2 regions of the Streptomyces sp. NPDC034670 genome follow, and region 2 is predicted to be linked to the other one. Evidence: riboswitches for the same ligand, from Rfam matches in the RefSeq annotation. Region 2 holds a riboswitch; the other holds the start of a gene.

Region 1 (3,395 bases), on a different contig from region 2:
ACCTGTTCGCACAGGCGGCGGGCGTGGACGAGGACACCCCCGGCGAGGAGCCCGAGGCCGTGCCCGCGCGGGAGCGGCAGCCTCTCACCGGGCGGCACTGGCCGGCGGGGCACGACGTGCGGCACGCCGCGTACGGGCACGGGTGGGTGCAGGGCAGCGGGCTGGGCCGGGTGACGGTGCGCTTCGAGACGCCCGGTTCGGAGCCGGGACGGGTGAGGACCTTCCGGATCGACGACTCGGCTCTGGAGCCGGCGGAACCGCTGCCGCTGGTGACGCGGGGATCCGGGGGAGACGAGCGGGCGGGGACCGCGGGGGCGGGGGCGGCGAGTCCGTGAGCGGGGCCGGTGGGCGCCGGTGCGGGTGCCCGTGGGTGCCGCGTGCGGGCCGCGGGCTCCCGCGGCGTCGCGGTGAGCGCGTTGCCGGCCGTGACCCCGTGGGCGTGCGTCTGCGGGCAGGCCGGAGTCCTCGGACGGTCCGCGTCCCGGTCGCGGCCGGCCGGTCCGGGCGGGGCCCGGGCGTCCCGGAGGGCGCGGAACGGACGGACGCCGGGGTCGCGAAGGGACGCCGCGCCGGTGCGGAACCGGCGCGGTGCCGCGCGGGACGCCCCCGGCCGGCGCGGACCGAGCGGGCCCGCCCCGCAGGCCCCGGCCGGCATGACCGCCGTCCGCGGGCCGGCGGGCGGAACGGCTTTCCCGAGGGGCGCGGCGCGCGGTCGAGGGGTGGCCCGGGCGACGGCCGGGGAGGGACCGGGCGAGTGCTCAGGCCGGTTCGTCCTTGCCCGCGAGCCTGCCGAAGTCGCGGTCCGGGAGCGGGGGCGGGGCGGCCACGTCCAGGCCGTAGTGGTGGTAGAGCTGGAGTTCCTGCTCCGGGGAGAGGTGGCGGCCGACGCCGAAGTCCGGGGCGTCCCTGATCAGGGAGCGTTCGAAGGGGACGTGGAGGGCGCCGTCGATCAGTTCGCTGGGCTCCAGGGGGACGAAGGCGTCCCTGCTGAACAGACCGGTGCGTATCGCCGCCCACTCGGGCACGCCGGTGGCGTCGTCGAGGTAGACCTCGTCGATCGTGCCGATCCGGGTTCCGTTGCGGTCGAACGCCTTGCGGCCGATCAGGTGGCGCGGGTCGATGTCGGTCTGCACGGGCCCTCCACTGGTCGCACACTCATCCGTGAGCACTACGAAAAGGCACAATCGGCGGAGCGGCCACTCGAAGGTCCCGGCGCGGTGCTCGCTGGTACGCTGGCAAACGGCTGCTGACCCCGTGCGGGAGAGTCCTCCAGGCACCATCGGAGGCGCCGAAGGAGCAAATCCTCCCCGGAATCTCTCAGGCCCACGTACCGCACGGACGAGGTCACTCTGGAAAGCAGGGCGGGTGTCGACGGCTTCCGCTCTCACCGACGGTGAAAACCGGACGCCTTCGGACGATCCGGTGAAGCTCTCAGGTCGAGATGACAGAGGGGGAGGCCGTCCGGGCACCCGCGCCGTGGTGCCCCTCGCAGGTCGTCAGACCAGGAGGCCTCCGCAATGACACCCCCTCGTACTCCGCTCTCCGAGCTCGAACAGGGCACGCCCTTCGAGCAGCGTCACATAGGCCCCGACCACGAGGCCCGGGCCAAGATGCTCGCGCAGGTCGGCTACGGCTCGCTGGACGAGCTGACGGCCGCCGCGGTCCCGGATGCGATCAAGAACGCCGACGCGCTGGACCTGCCGGGGGCGCGGAGCGAGGCCGAGGTGCTGGCCGAGCTGCGGTCGCTGGCCGACCGCAACGAGGTGCTCGGCTCCATGATCGGGCTCGGGTACTACGGGACGTTCACCCCGCCCGTCATCCTGCGCAACGTCATGGAGAACCCCGCCTGGTACACGGCCTACACGCCGTACCAGCCGGAGATCTCGCAGGGGCGGCTCGAGGCGCTGCTGAACTTCCAGACCGTGGTCGCCGAGCTCACCGGCCTGCCCACCTCCGGGGCCTCCCTGCTGGACGAGGGGACCGCCGCCGCCGAGGCGATGGCGCTGTCGCGGCGCATGGGCAGGAACAAGAAGGGCCTGTTCCTGGTCGACGCGGACGCGCTGCCGCAGACCATCGCCGTGATCCGGACCCGGGCCGAGCCGACCGGCGTCGAGGTCGTCGTCGCCGACCTGAGCGAGGGCATCCCCGCCGAGGTCGCCGAGCGCGAGATCAACGGCGTGCTGATCCAGTACCCGGGCGCCTCCGGCGCCGTGCGCGACATCAAGCCGGTGATCGACCGGGCGCACGAGCTCGGCGCGCTCGTCACCGTCGCCGCCGACCTGCTCGCCCTCACCCTGCTGAAGTCGCCCGGTGAGCTCGGCGCGGACATCGCGGTCGGCACCACGCAGCGCTTCGGCGTGCCGATGGGCTTCGGCGGACCGCACGCCGGATACATGGCCGTGCAGGAGAAGATGGCGCGCAGCCTGCCCGGGCGGCTCGTCGGCGTCTCCGTCGACGCGGACGGGAACCAGGCCTACCGGCTGGCGCTGCAGACCCGCGAGCAGCACATCCGCCGCGAGAAGGCCACCAGCAACATCTGCACCGCCCAGGTGCTGCTCGCCGTCATGGCCGGCATGTACGCCGTCTACCACGGCCCGCAGGGGCTGCGGACCATCGCGCGGCGCACCCACCGGTACGCGGCGGTCCTCGCCGAGGGGCTGCGGGCCGGCGGCGCGGAGATCGTGCACGGCGCCTACTTCGACACGCTGACCGTCCGGGTCCCGGGCCGGGCCGCCGACGTGGTCGCCGCCGCGCGCGACAACGGCGTCAACCTGCGTCTCGTCGACGCCGACCACGTCTCGATCGCCTGTGACGAGACCACCACCCGGGCGCAGCTCGCCGCCGTGTGGGGCGCCTTCGGCGTCGAGGGCGACGTCGAGGCGCTGGACGCGGCCGCCGGGGACGCGCTGCCGGAGGCGCTGCTGCGCACCGACGACTACCTCGCGCACCCCGTCTTCCACCAGCACCGCTCCGAGACCGCGATGCTGCGCTACCTGCGCCGCCTCGCCGACCGGGACTACGCGCTGGACCGCGGCATGATCCCGCTGGGCTCGTGCACCATGAAGCTCAACGCGACCACCGAGATGGAGCCGATCACCTGGTCCGAGTTCGGGCAGATGCACCCCTTCGCGCCCGCCGAGCAGGCGCGGGGCTACCTCACGCTCATCCACGAGCTGGAGGAGCGGCTCGCCGAGGTCACCGGCTACGACAAGGTCTCCCTCCAGCCCAACGCCGGCTCCCAGGGCGAGCTGGCCGGTCTGCTCGCCGTGCGCGGCTACCACCGGGCCAACGGCGACGAGCAGCGCACCGTCTGCCTGATCCCGTCCTCCGCGCACGGCACCAACGCCGCCAGCGCCGTGATGGCCGGGATGAGGGTCGTCGTCGTCAGGACCGCC
Region 2 (3,395 bases):
GCTGACGGTGCAGCTCGGCGTCGACCGCCGCGGCGACGGCCGGGTCGAGCTCGTGCAGGGGGGTGTTCAGAAGCGACATGCGGCGACGTCTCCTCAGCCGGCGATGTGGGCGTCGTACTCGGCGGCGGTCAGCAGGTCGGCCGGCTCGTCGGTGACGCGCACCTTGAACAGCCAGCCGCCCTCGAAGGGGGCCGAGTTCACCAGCGACGGGTCGTTCACCACGTCCTCGTTGACCTCGGTGACCTCGCCGGAGACCGGGCAGTACAGGTCGCTGACCGACTTGGTCGACTCCAGCTCGCCGCAGGTCTCGCCCGCGGTCACGCCGTCACCGACCTCGGGGAGCTGGACGTAGACGACGTCGCCGAGCGCGTTGGCCGCGTGCTCGGTGATGCCGATCGTCGACACGCCGTCCTCGGCGGCCGACAGCCACTCGTGCTCCTTGCTGTAACGCAGATGCTGGGGGTTGCTCATGGCCTGGATTCTCCTGTACGCGGTGGGGACTGCTGATGAGGGGGCGGACAGCGGGCGGCACGCGTGGCCGGGCACGGCGCACCCGGCCGCACCCGTGGGGCGGCTGTCCGAAAACGCTACGACGGTGTCACTTCTGCCGCTTGTAGAACGGCAGCGCCACGACCTCGTACGGCTCCTGCTTGCCGCGGATGTCCACGCCGACACCCTCGGTGCCCGGCGCCGCGTGGGCCGCGTCGACGTACGCCATCGCGATCGGCCTGCCCAGGGTCGGGGAGGGCGCGCCGGAGGTGACCTCGCCGATCACCTCGCCGCCGGCGACGACCGCGTACCCGGCGCGCGGGACCCGCCGGCCCTCGGCGACCAGGCCGACCAGGACGCGCGGCGGGTTCTGCTCGGTGCGGGCGGCGGCCTCGGCCAGGGCGGCGCGGCCGACGAAGTCGCCCTCCTTCTCGAACTTCACCACCCGGCCGAAACCGGCGTCGAAGGGCGTCAGGGAGGTGCTCAGCTCGTTCCCGTACAGCGGCATGCCCGCCTCCAGGCGCAGCGTGTCGCGGCAGGAGAGCCCGCACGGGACCAGGCCCGCGTCCTGGCCCGCCTCGGTCAGCGCCCGCCACAGCCCGGCCGCGTGCTCCGGCTTCACGAACAGCTCGAAGCCGTCCTCGCCGGTGTAGCCGGTGCGGGCGATGAGCGCGGGGACGCCGGCGACGGTGCCGGGCAGGCCGGAGTAGTACTTCAGGCCGTCCAGGTCGGCGTCGGTCAGGCCCTTCAGGATGCCCGGGGACTTCGGGCCCTGCACGGCGAGCAGCGCGTAGGCGTCGCGGTCGTCGCGCACCTCGGCGTCGAAGCCGGCCGAGCGCTCCACGAGGGCGTCCAGCACCACCTGGGCGTTGGAGGCGTTGGCGACCACCAGGTACTCGGGGGCCCCGGGCTCGCCGAGCCGGTAGACGATCAGGTCGTCCAGGATGCCGCCGTCCTCGCGGCAGATCATGGTGTAGCGGGCGCGGCCGGGCTTGACGCTCCCGATGTCGCCCACCAGGGCGTGGTCGAGGAACGCGGCCGCCTGCGGACCGGAGACGGTGATCTCGCCCATGTGCGAGAGGTCGAAGAGCCCGGCCCCGGTGCGCACGGCGTTGTGCTCGTCGCGCTCGGAGCCGTAGCGCAGGGGCATGTCCCAGCCGGCGAAGTCGGTCATCGTCGCGCCGAGCGAACGATGCAGCGCATCGAGCGCGGTCCGGCGGAGTTCGGTACTGCTCATCGGGCGGTCTCCCAGGGCGATGGGGTCCCCCGCACCGAGGGTCCCCCTGCTCGAGCGGGGTCGAGGACACGGGGAGAACCGGGCGTGGAGGCGAGGACGATCCTCCCCATCTGTCATCGGAACCTGAGAGGTTCGCCCTGACCGTCCCCGCGGGGGAGGGGTCACGGCTTGCACCTTGGGTGGAGCCGCCGGAGCACTGCCGCGGCGGCCCGCTTTTCAGATGTGCCTCGCCCGCGCGGTATCGGGGCCTGAGAGATTCAAGGGAGGGACTTGCTCCTTCGGCGCCCCGGCGGCACACGGTGCCGGGGACTCTCCCGCGCGGATTCAAACGGCCGGTATGCAGTTGGCGCGCCCATCATTGCACGCATCCCCGGGGTGCGGCAGGGGGACCTTCACCGGGTATGCACACCGTGCGCGGTCCGTCACAGTGGGCTGTGACGGGGCTGTTTCGGGACACGGACGGAAACGGGAGGCTCGGGCATTACCTTCTCTTTACACTCGGCGGGGAAAGGGACCGGCGTGCCCGGCCCCAGGGGAGGACAACCACGGTGAACAGGACCACGGCGTGCGCCGCCACCACGGGCGTCGCGCTGCCCGAGCAGCCGGCCGCTCCGGCCCCGGGGGCCCGCGGCGCGCTGCCGGCGCCGGTCGTCCAGGACCTGCGCGGGCGCGCCGGTGACAGCCCGCGCGCCCTGCTCTTCGGGCCCCGCGACCTCGTCGTGGTCACGGGCCTGCCCGGCAGCGGCAAGTCCACGCTGATGCGGCGCGCGGTGCGCGGCGTCCGCGTCGACTCCCAGGACACCCGCGACCGCTGGGAGCGCCGCATGCCGCGCCTCCTGCCGTACGCCGTCTACCGCCCGCTGGTGCGCCTCGCCCACTACACCGGGCTGCACAGGACCCTGCGCGGGGGCGGAGCGGCCGTCGTGCACGACTGCGGCACGCAGGCGTGGGTGCGCCGCTGGCTGGCCCGCGAGGCCCGGCGCCGGGGCGCCCGTCTGCACCTGCTGCTCCTGGACGTCCCCCCGCAGCAGGCGCTGGCCGGTCAGCGCGAGCGGGGCCGGGGCGTCTCCCGGTACGCGTTCCTGCGGCACCGCGCGGCGAGCGGACGGCTGCTGCAGGCGGCGGAGCGGGGCGAGCTGCCGGACGGCTGCGGCTCGGCGGTCCTGCTCGACCGGGACGCGGCGAACGCGCTGCGCCGCATCGGCTTCGCGGGCTGACGGACCGCGGCGCGGCAGCGGTTAGCCTTCTTGGTCACAGCAGTGGTTCCAGGCAGGCGGTAGGCAGATGGACTTCCCGGCGCAGACACACCCTCACCCGCACGGCGGATGGCCAGGAAACGAACTGGAGGAGGTGCTCTCCGCCTCCCTCGGCGTCCCCGCGGCGGGCAGCCGGATCGTGGAGGTGCTGGGCCGCAGCTTCGTCTGGGTCCCCCTGCCGAGCGGCGGCGGCCCGCACAGCGGCCCGCTCGACCTGCCCACGATGGAACTCGACGGCCAGGCGTACGTCCCGGTGTTCAGCTCCGAGGAGCAGTTCCGCCAGGTCGTCGGCTCCCACATGTCGTACACCGTCGCGCCGGCCGTGGAGTTCGCCCGCGGTCTGCCGCCGCAGGCCGGGATCGCGGTGAACCCCGGCGGCGTGGTCGGCATCCCGCTGCCGCCGCCCGCCGTGG

What was found. Region 2 has a riboswitch for glycine ahead of gcvT (glycine cleavage system aminomethyltransferase GcvT). Riboswitches for the same ligand answer to the same signal wherever they lie in the genome.
Region 1: linked by a shared signal. The riboswitch ahead of gcvP (aminomethyl-transferring glycine dehydrogenase) and the one ahead of gcvT (glycine cleavage system aminomethyltransferase GcvT) in region 2 are both predicted to bind glycine.

What each region holds. Positions count from the first base shown of each region.
Region 1 is NZ_JBVITR010000074.1:10,011-13,405, forward strand. Features, by position in the region: gene ACZ56B_RS30505 (DNA polymerase IV) at 1-335, shown strand, start outside; gene ACZ56B_RS30510 (PRC-barrel domain-containing protein) at 759-1,133, opposite strand; glycine riboswitch at 1,248-1,343, shown strand; gene gcvP (aminomethyl-transferring glycine dehydrogenase) at 1,518-3,395, shown strand, end outside.
Region 2 is NZ_JBVITR010000021.1:29,565-32,959, forward strand. Features, by position in the region: gene glyA (serine hydroxymethyltransferase) at 1-79, opposite strand, end outside; gene gcvH (glycine cleavage system protein GcvH) at 94-471, opposite strand; gene gcvT (glycine cleavage system aminomethyltransferase GcvT) at 599-1,726, opposite strand; glycine riboswitch at 1,827-1,952, opposite strand; glycine riboswitch at 1,953-2,053, opposite strand; gene ACZ56B_RS16495 (AAA family ATPase) at 2,275-2,943, shown strand; gene ACZ56B_RS16500 (enhanced serine sensitivity protein SseB) at 3,011-3,395, shown strand, end outside.